3 regions of the Vibrio cortegadensis genome follow, and region 1 is predicted to be linked to each of the others. Evidence: riboswitches for the same ligand, from Rfam matches in the RefSeq annotation. Region 1 holds a riboswitch; each other region holds the start of a gene.
What was found. A riboswitch is a leader RNA that binds a small molecule or an ion and turns the genes downstream of it on or off. The one in region 1 is predicted to bind thiamine pyrophosphate.

Region 2: it holds a riboswitch for thiamine pyrophosphate, as region 1 does, so the genes downstream of both, thiB (thiamine ABC transporter substrate binding subunit) here and thiC (phosphomethylpyrimidine synthase ThiC) in region 1, are expected to answer to the same signal.
Region 3: it holds a riboswitch for thiamine pyrophosphate, as region 1 does, so the genes downstream of both, thiD (bifunctional hydroxymethylpyrimidine kinase/phosphomethylpyrimidine kinase) here and thiC (phosphomethylpyrimidine synthase ThiC) in region 1, are expected to answer to the same signal.

The regions. Positions count from the first base shown of each region.
Region 1 covers NZ_AP025472.1:3,047,067-3,050,347, forward strand. Annotated here, with positions in the region: gene thiC (phosphomethylpyrimidine synthase ThiC) at 1-1,771, opposite strand, end outside; TPP riboswitch at 1,907-2,022, opposite strand; gene OCV39_RS14195 (voltage-gated chloride channel family protein) at 2,143-3,281, opposite strand, start outside.
Region 2 covers NZ_AP025472.1:351,548-354,828, reverse strand. Annotated here, with positions in the region: gene thiP (thiamine/thiamine pyrophosphate ABC transporter permease ThiP) at 1-109, opposite strand, end outside; gene thiB (thiamine ABC transporter substrate binding subunit) at 132-1,124, opposite strand; TPP riboswitch at 1,180-1,300, opposite strand; gene OCV39_RS01650 (flavin prenyltransferase UbiX) at 1,339-1,980, opposite strand; gene mpl (UDP-N-acetylmuramate:L-alanyl-gamma-D-glutamyl-meso-diaminopimelate ligase) at 2,150-3,281, opposite strand, start outside.
Region 3 covers NZ_AP025473.1:678,543-681,823, reverse strand. Annotated here, with positions in the region: gene OCV39_RS17350 (ABC transporter ATP-binding protein) at 1-490, opposite strand, end outside; gene thiD (bifunctional hydroxymethylpyrimidine kinase/phosphomethylpyrimidine kinase) at 477-1,343, opposite strand; TPP riboswitch at 1,412-1,510, opposite strand; gene OCV39_RS17340 (sulfite exporter TauE/SafE family protein) at 1,683-2,426, shown strand; gene OCV39_RS17335 (DUF2057 family protein) at 2,562-3,233, shown strand.

The DNA of each region.
Region 1 (3,281 bases):
ATATCTTCATCGAGCAAAATTTAGGGCCGCACATTGAACAGAAATGCGCTACTTTTCCCGACTCTTGGGGTAAGGTTTCGTCATGAAATGCTCGTGCGGTTTCGGGATCGAGTGCTAGGTTAAACTGATCTTCCCAGCGAAATTCGAATCGAGCTTTCGATAACGCGTTATCACGAATTTGAGCCCCAGGATGCCCCTTAGCAAGATCGGCAGCATGTGCGGCAAGCTTGTAAGTAATCATCCCTGTTTTGACATCTTCTTTATTTGGTAGACCAAGGTGTTCCTTCGGGGTGACATAACAGAGCATCGCACAGCCATACCAACCTATCATTGCAGCACCAATACCTGAAGTGATGTGATCATAACCTGGTGCAATGTCAGTAGTCAGTGGCCCCAATGTATAAAATGGCGCTTCATGACAGTGCTCCAATTGCACGTCCATATTCTCTTTAATCATGTGCATTGGAATGTGTCCGGGGCCTTCAATAATTACTTGTACATCGTATTCCCATGCAACTTTAGTTAACTCACCTAATGTTTTTAATTCAGAGAACTGTGCTTCATCATTTGCATCAGCGATAGAACCCGGTCGTAAACCATCTCCGAGAGAAAGAGCAACATCGTACTTGGCGCAAATCTCGCAAATTTCACGAAAATGAGTATAGAGGAAACTCTCCTGATGATGCGCTAAACACCACTTAGCGATGATTGAACCACCGCGCGAAACAATGCCTGTAACACGTTTAGCGGTCATAGGCACATAACGAAGAAGCAAACCCGCATGGATGGTGAAGTAATCAACGCCCTGCTCAGCTTGCTCAATTAATGTATCCCGCATCACCTCCCAATTAAGGTTTTCAGCAATGCCATTCACTTTTTCTAGCGCTTGGTACATTGGAACGGTGCCAATAGGTACAGGGCTGTTTCTTAGTATCCATTCACGTGTCTCATGAATGTTTCGACCAGTGGAGAGATCCATGACAGTATCAGCCCCCCATCGAGTTGCCCAAATCAGTTTTTCAACTTCTTCTTCTATCGATGAACTCACTGATGAGTTACCTATATTGGCGTTTACCTTAACAAGAAAGTTTCGACCAATGATCATTGGCTCGGATTCTGGGTGGTTGATATTTGAAGGAATAATCGCTCGACCTTCAGCAACCTCTTTACGCACAAATTCAGGTGTGATTTCTTTGGGTAAGTTAGCACCAAAGCTGTGCCCTGCATGTTGGTGATTTAACTGGCCATCAGAGAATTTCTGTCGGCCCATGTTTTCTCGAATCGCAATGAATTCCATCTCTGGGGTGATAATGCCTTTACGTGCGTAATGCAATTGTGTCACACACTGGTTTGCTGCGGCACGGCGTATACTTGGCAAGTTCCCATATCTCAGATCATTCAGTGTTTCATCTTCTAGTCGCCCTTTCGAGTAGACTGAACTAACACCTTCTAAGAGCTCAGTATCAGCACGCTCTTCTATCCACGCATCTCTTACCTTAGGTAGACCAGAATAGACATTCACATTATGGCTTGAGTCAGTGTATGAACCTGACGTGTCATAAACTTGTATAGGCTCGTTCGATGCATACAGCGGAGACTCCTTCGAACCTCCAATGAGGCTGTCCGCAAGAGATATTTCTCGCATAGGTACACGGATGTCTGGACGCGATCCGTTGATGTATGTTTTTTTTGAGTTGGGATATGGCTGAACAGATAGTGAAGCAATGTTTGATTTCGCATTAAGACGCGATGTTTTTCGACTTGACGACATAGCAAATTCCTCGTAATAACTGGGATAATTGCTTGTCGGATTGTGTAGCAAGAGGCCATAGTTTCAAGGCTCATATTGCAGATTATCAATATATTTAGAAATATAAGAAGTATGCAATACAACTCTCAACCTAAGGTTAGGTTTTCTCTTGTTCCCTTCGTAGGTATTAACCTAATCAGGTTCCACGGATCCCGCATTGCGGTCTCAGCTCGTACTTTATGTGTAAGTACTAAGCACTCCGACAAGTTCCATTCAATATCTTTAATTAAATATTGAGCAGTCGGAGTATAGGGAATCCATGGGCTAATTGAAATGAAGAACACACCACAACAGCTAGTGTCACTAGAAAATGTGATGTGTTCCACGTGAAACTATTTTTTTCGATTCGCTAACGTCTTACTCAGACGTTTTAAGTGAGACGATTTATGCTCACGATATGAACCAATTTTATTCGACCCATCATGATCTCTACCGTGTTTTAATGTCTTTGAAACGGCGACACGCTGTGATGAATAGATACCAGTATGGCCACTAAAATAATATGCTGTATAGCATGCAAGGGCAAAATAAGGCAGATACTCACCACCAAACAGCTCAACACCCATAATTGTGCAGGCTAAAGGAGTATTCGTCGCAGCCGCAAAAACAGCTAAGAAGCCCAAAGCAGCGAACAGGTCCACAGGCGCTCCCATGACCCACGCAAGAAAGTTACCTAATGTAGCTCCAACAAAGAACAGCGGAGTAACTTCCCCACCTTTATAACCCGCAGCGAGTGTGATTGCTGTAAGTAATAATTTAACTATCCAGCTATACCACTCAGCCCCTCCTGCTGAGAAAGCAGAGGTAATACTGACACCACCTTCGCGACTAGGATAGACACCAATACCAATATAGTCATAGTTCCCCAACAACTGCGCTAGAATAATGACAATGACCCCACCGACAACAACGATAAGGTAAGGGTTCTTTAACACCGCATTGAACAAATCTTTCAACCCGTGAGTCAACTCTCCAAATAAGTATCCTGCCAATCCAAACCCAACAGATGCAATGATAACTTTGCCCATAAGCACGATATCAATATCGATATTATGACCAAAGAGTGTGCTCACTTGATCAAAGCTAATCAAGTAATGAGTATGGTGAGCTCCCCAAGCGGATGCCACAACATTCGCTAATATTGCCGCTAGTAACGCTGGTATTATCGCATTGAATTTAATTCGCCCAATAAATAGAACTTCTAGAGCAAAAATCGCTCCTGTAAACGGAGTTCCAAAAATTGATGCAAAACCAGCAGCGACACCCGCTGTAAGCATCATTTTTCTATCTTGTTCAGACAGCTTAAATACTTTAGATAACCAATCAGTCGTTGCTCCACCGATTTGAACAGCCGTCCCTTCACGGCCTGCAGAGCCACCAAAGAGATGCGTAATAACAGTAGTAAATAGGACAAGTGGTCCCATTCTAACCGGTACGCCTTCACCTGCTTGATGAATCTCATCCATGATAA
Region 2 (3,281 bases), 420 kb from region 1:
TAGAAAGCTCTAGCGAAGGCGCATACTGAAAAAGTGCAGCCAGAGCACAAAGAACAAAGGTCGCGATAACTATCGCGACCCATAATCCAACTTTAGGAACTGAATTCATTAATTCTATTGACTAATTAGTATTAAAAAGTGAGCGCATGTTGCCATTCACGGATCCAAGGCTTACGCATTTCAGCCACCTCTTCTGCACTGAAGCTTAATGCTTGCTTTGGTAAAGAGAGTGTTTCAAACCCTTTTGGCAAGGCGACATTTGTAACTGGGTACATCCAGTTCCCGGTAGGCATGACCGATTGGAAGTCATCACTTAAAATGAAATTCATGAACTCATTCGCCAGCTTTTCATTGTTCGAGCCCTTCACTTTTGCCGCGACTTCAACTTGAGTGTAATGCCCTTCTGCAAAATCCGCTGTCGCATACTTCGTCTCATTTTCAGCAATAATATGGTAAGCCGGAGAGGTCGTATAAGAGAGCACTAAATCAGACTCGCCCTCTAAGAACATCGAGTAAGCTTCAGACCAACCTTTCGTTACTGTGACCGTTTTCTTAGCCAATTTTTTCCATGCATCACTCGCATTGTCGCCATAAACAGACTTCATCCACAGCATCAAACCTTGGCCCGGAGTTGAAGTTCGTGGGTCTTGATAAATCACTTTCAAGTCATCACGTTCTTCCACCAGCTCTTTCAAGCTTTTCGGTGGATTGGCCAATTTCTCAGTGTTGTATACAAAGGCAAAGTAACCGAAGTCATAAGGAACAAACGTCGTATCTGTCCAACCTTTTGGCAAAGCAACAGAAGAGGTATCAACGTGATGCTCGGTCAATAAACCGGTTTTCTTCGCTTCTACCATTAAGTTGTTGTCCAAACCCAATACGATATCCGCTTTGGTATTTGAGCCTTCAAGACGCAGACGATTTAAGATCGACACACCATCATCAAGGGCGACAAAATTCACATCACAACCACATTTAGATTCAAATGCTTTCTCAACAGCCGGACCCGGGCCCCACTCTGATGCAAAAGAGTCATAAGTATAAATAGTCAGTGTGTTATCAGCGGCAGACGCCGAAAAAGAGGTGATGGTAGCAAGTGCTACTGCGGTTAGAGTGGTTTTCACTGTTCGCTTTCCTTGTAGTAGGTACGACACAGGACTTGAGGGAGGAATACGAAAAGGTTGCTCCAAACTCAATTCCTACGCCGGCATTATCCGGTTCAGGTTTACGGGTCCCAAGCAGATGCTTGATCTCAGCTGATCATCCACAAAATGAATGACTGGCCCCCCGATGAGTAAGTCGAATTGTAATGGTAATTAGATCAATAAGCCATAAGGATCAAGATTCAGGCTTCACAACTCGCTGATCATAACCCCAACGAGGCACTAAACCTTGTTCAATACCAAGATGATCAAGCACTCGTGCCACCATGAAATCGATGAGATCTTCAATGGTTTTAGGTTGATGATAAAAACCTGGAGCCGCAGGCATGATAGTGACACCCATGGTCGAAAGCTTATGCATATTTTCTAAATGCAGAGTTGAAAATGGGGTTTCACGCACCACCAACAACAGTTGCCCACGCTCTTTCATCACCACATCTGCTGCTCTTTCTATCAGATTATCAGACATTCCATGTGCAATCGCGGCCACGCTTCCTGCTGAACAAGGGCATACCACCATTTTTTTAGGTGCCGCAGAACCCGATGCAACTGGAGAGAACCAGTCATCTTTGCCACATACGGTTAGCTTTTCCGCATCGCAATTCAAATGCTTTACTAGCGCTGTTTTTGCAGCATCAGGTCCACTAGGAAGCTTGAGATCGTGCTCTGTCGCCATAACCACTCGCGCAGCCGAAGAGATCAATAAATAGACGTGATAATCCGCCGCAAGTAAACACTCTAGCAATCTTAATCCGTAAGGCGCACCAGACGCGCCAGTGAATGCAAGGGTGATGGTTTTCGAGTCACAAGGTGCCATAACTATCCCATACTAAACTCATATGGATCAGCCAAAAGCGAATCCATGAGTAAATTTAATGATGGCGAAGAATACTCGCCTACGGCTATTTCATCAATAAGAGTGTCATTCCTACTCTACCAATCATAGCTACTTAACAAATGCTGCTTAACAAATAGGAGCAGACGAATTAAACAGACAATGCAGCAATCAACTTGTCGTGTATCCCTTCAAAGCCACCATTACTCATCACTAGAATTTGATCGCCCGGCTTAGCTTCAGCGGCAATTTTAGCCACAAACTCCGACATCTCAGCGCTGGTAAAAGCAGGTTGAATGCACTGCTCAGCCACATCTTGAACCGACCACGCGATATTATCCGGTTGATATAGATAAACGGAATCCGCTTTTGCTAACGAGGCGGCGAGTGTTTCTTTGTGTACGCCTCGCTTCATGGTTGCTGAACGTGGCTCTAATACCGCAATAATTTTACTGTCACCCACTTTGTTACGCAGGCCGCCCAACGTCAGTTCAATCGCGGTTGGGTGGTGTGCAAAATCGTCATATACGGTGACTCCATTGATCTCCCCTTTTAGCTCTAAACGGCGTTTAGTATTGATAAACTTGGCCAAAGATTCGCACGCAAGATCAGGGGTAACGCCGACATGTCTCGCCGCGGCAATCGCCATTAGGGCATTATCGACATTATGATCGCCAACAAGATCCCACTTAACACGGCCGGCTAACCCACCTTGGAAAAGCACATTAAATTCCGATCCGTCGTTAACGATTTTCTCGGCTTGCCACTCTCCGCCTAGGCCACTGCTCTCTTGTTCGCTCCAGCAACCACGATCAAGTACGTCATGAATCGCAGCATCTTGTTTTGGTGAGAAAATACGCCCATTGCTCGGAACGGTTCTCACTAAGTGGTGGAATTGACGCTTGATCGCCTCTAGATCATCAAAAATATCCGCATGATCAAACTCTAAGTTATTCATCACTAAGGTTCTTGGGTGGTAGTGGACAAACTTAGAGCGCTTATCAAAAAAGGCACTGTCGTACTCATCCGCTTCAACCACAAAAAACATGCTTTCGCCTAAGCGAGCTGATTGATCAAAGTTACCTAATACACCACCGACTAAAAAACCCGGAGCGTAACCACAATCTTCTAAGATCCACGCCAACATGCTCGACGTGGTCGTTTTTCCGTGCGTACCAGAGACAGCCAATACCCAACGATCATGCAATAAGAACTCTTGTAACCATTGAGGCCCAGAGGTGTACCTTAAGTTGTTGTCTAATACATATTCGACACAAGGATTA
Region 3 (3,281 bases), on a different replicon from region 1:
GCTGCTGAGGCAGAAGTTGAGCCTTGCCTGCTAATCCCACTCGGTTCAGTAGATCTAGAGCTTTAGCTTGCTGATGTTCAAAGGCTGAAGATCCAAATTTATCACTCAGCAGCACATTATCTAATACCGACAGCCAAGGCATCAGCAGATCTTGCTGAGCCATATACGCAATATGACCATCAATTGCGATAGCTTGAGAGGCTTTATCGTTACCGCAGAGGTTAAGTTCACCGCGCCACTCAGCTTTACCTTCTAACAGCCCCGCAAGGTAGCGAAGTAAAGAACTTTTCCCACAACCGCTGCGCCCTAAAATACACGTCCATAACGTTGCAGGAATGCGCATGTTTAGCCCTGAAATAATGGGCTGTTCAGTATCTTGGTAACGTAAATAGCCCGATATAATGTCTAACCACTCCCCAGGTTCAACACTGAGAACCGAGCGATTAAGCGATGCTTGAGCTGGCGCGTCCTGCATATTAACGGACATCATTATGACCATCAAAGAAGTGGTGAACTGGACCATGTCCTTGGCCAATATCCAACTCATCGGCATGAGCGATGGCTAAAGATATATATTGCTTAGCCAACTTAACCGCACTGAATAGATCATTACCTTGTGCTAAATATGAAGCGATTGCCGATGATAAAGTACATCCCGTGCCATGAGTATTATGGGTATCTACTCTTTTTGCACTCAAACGCTCAACGCGATCGGAAAAGATCAGCAAATCATTACTATTCTCATCGCACTCTAGATGACCACCTTTGAGCAGTACTGAGTTCGCACCCAACTGTCGCAGATCAGCAATCATCAAGTTCATTGCATTTTCATTGGTTGGAATAGAACTACCAATCAGAGCTGCACCTTCTGGGAGGTTTGGAGTGATCACATCAGCCAGTGGAAGCAGTTCTGCTTTTAGCGTACTGATCGCTGAGTTCTCTAACAGCAAGTCTCCACTGGTCGCGACCATTACAGGGTCAACCACGACAAATTGTGGTCGATACTGCTTAATCTTTGCGGCAACGGTTTTAATGATTTCAGAATCAGCCAGCATCCCGACTTTAACAGCGACAACATTTAAATCGGTGAAAACCGCATCTAACTGAGTTTCAATATGATCAATTGGAATGGGGAAAATGGCCGAAACGCCGAGTGTATTTTGAGAAGTAATGGCCGTTATTACCGAACAGGAATAGCTGCCTGTGGCCGACATCGCTTTAATATCAGCTTGAATTCCCGCGCCACCGCCGCTATCAGAGCCTGCAATAGTCAACACAATCGGAGTGGTAGAATCAGGTAATATTTGGGAAGAGGAATGTGATGATATATGAGAATGTGACATAAAAGCTCCAAGACTAATGCAAGGAACTCTCTGGCTAAAAAACAGACGAATGTTGGGATCGATTCATCATTAGCAAGACTATAGTTCCCTACGCCAGTGTTAACTGAATCAGGTTCAACGGGTCTCGCAATTGCGATCTCAGCCTAATGGCCCCCCGACTATGTAAGCCGCGATAATAACAATTTTTCTAAAAAGGGCAATGTTTATAGCGACGAGTATCGATATAAAAGTAAAACTGACAACAACTTAACTTGTGAATAATTGCAACTCGTCGCACAATCCAGCTTCATCTCAACCACTATTTGCTCTCTGTTATAGAGGCTATTTTAGAGCTCACTTATGGATCTTATTCTCAGTCCCACTTTTTTTGCTTTAATCCTTGTTTTTATCTTTGCGGCGATTGTCCGCGGCTTCTCTGGCTTCGGTTTCACGCTTATCGCTCTGCCCTTGAGTGCTCTGTTTGTGCCTGTCATAAAACTGGTTCCGGTATTTATGCTTATCGACTGCCTAGGTAATATTCAACTGCTCCCGAAAGTCAGAAGGTCGGTGGATTGGTCTTGGGTCGCACACGTTTTTATTCCTTGCCTTGTGTTTACTCCGGTAGGGCTATTGCTGCTCACTTCGGTTGATCAGCAAACCATCATCCTAATCATCAGCGGTTTCATTTTTGCTTCTGCTTTCATGATCCAGCGCGGTTTTCAGTATTCGAAAAAGAGTCGAGTTGCTCCTCTCATTTTAGGCAGTTTAGCCGGAATCATGAATGGTGCGGCTTCCATGTCTGGCCCACCCATTGGCACTCACGCATTAGCCAGTCCATTCTCACCTATCGTGGCAAGAGCCTGTTTAATCGCTTTCTTTGTGCTAGCTGATTCGACTGCTTTTATCTCTGCGAGTGTCGCTGGCTTAGTCGATTGGAATACCGTAATTCTTACCCTTGCTCTATTACCAAGCAGCATGTTTGGCGGAGCCGTTGGAACGAAACTATTTGATAAATATGGCGCAGCAAAGTTCAAACCCGTCACTATTGGTTTATTGGTGGTCATTGCGAGTTTCAGCGTGTTACGGGTGGTGTTTAATTCTTAGTCAGGCTCTCTTGGTCAGCCTTGTGTAAATTTTTCACTTATTCGCGGCAATTTCCAAGCCTGATCATTGCATTCACTCATTTTACGAGGCAGGCTGAGAGCGATCATAAGTTATTGAAACGGAATAATATTGGATATGAACATTCTTAAGCCTATCTCAGCTGCACTTCTTATCGCCACTAGCCATTTTGCACTAGCCGACGTAACCTTAAATCTTCCTTCTGACGTCACTCTCTTAGCCGTCAATATGGAAAAGCCACAAACCTCAGGAAGTTTCTTCTCTTCGGTGACCAGTGCAACTTTAGAAGATGGACAAAACCAGATCGTTTTCCGCTTTGAGCCCTATTTTGACAAAGGGAATGAACGCAATAGTGTGAGCAGCGATGTTTATATCGTCACTTTTGATGAAGCGAATACAAAATTAGACTTTGTCCTTCCAAAATACCGAACTGAACGTGAAGCAGAACGTGAAATCGGAAACATGGAGTGGTCGTTGATCGACGAGAAAGGCGAAACCATTTCAATTAAAACCGACAAGCTGAAAAAAGACGGCATGCAACTTGGTCGTAACTATGTTCGTGAATCAGAGGATTATAACCGTGCCGGAGGCATTGCTTCTATCGGTGTTGTCACCACTGTCGTGACGCTTCCAAAAGCAAAGACAGAAACCGCGACAAAACCAGTCGTTGTAACACAAGCGGAGCAACCACAAATTGACAGTACTGCTGAAGAAATGCTGCATTTTTGGTACAGCAAAGCTGATGCTGACACCCAAGCCCGCTTTAAAGATTTCATCAATAAGAAGTAAAGTTAGCACTCAGTAAAATGCCATCAACTGTCTGTTTAATTTAAATTT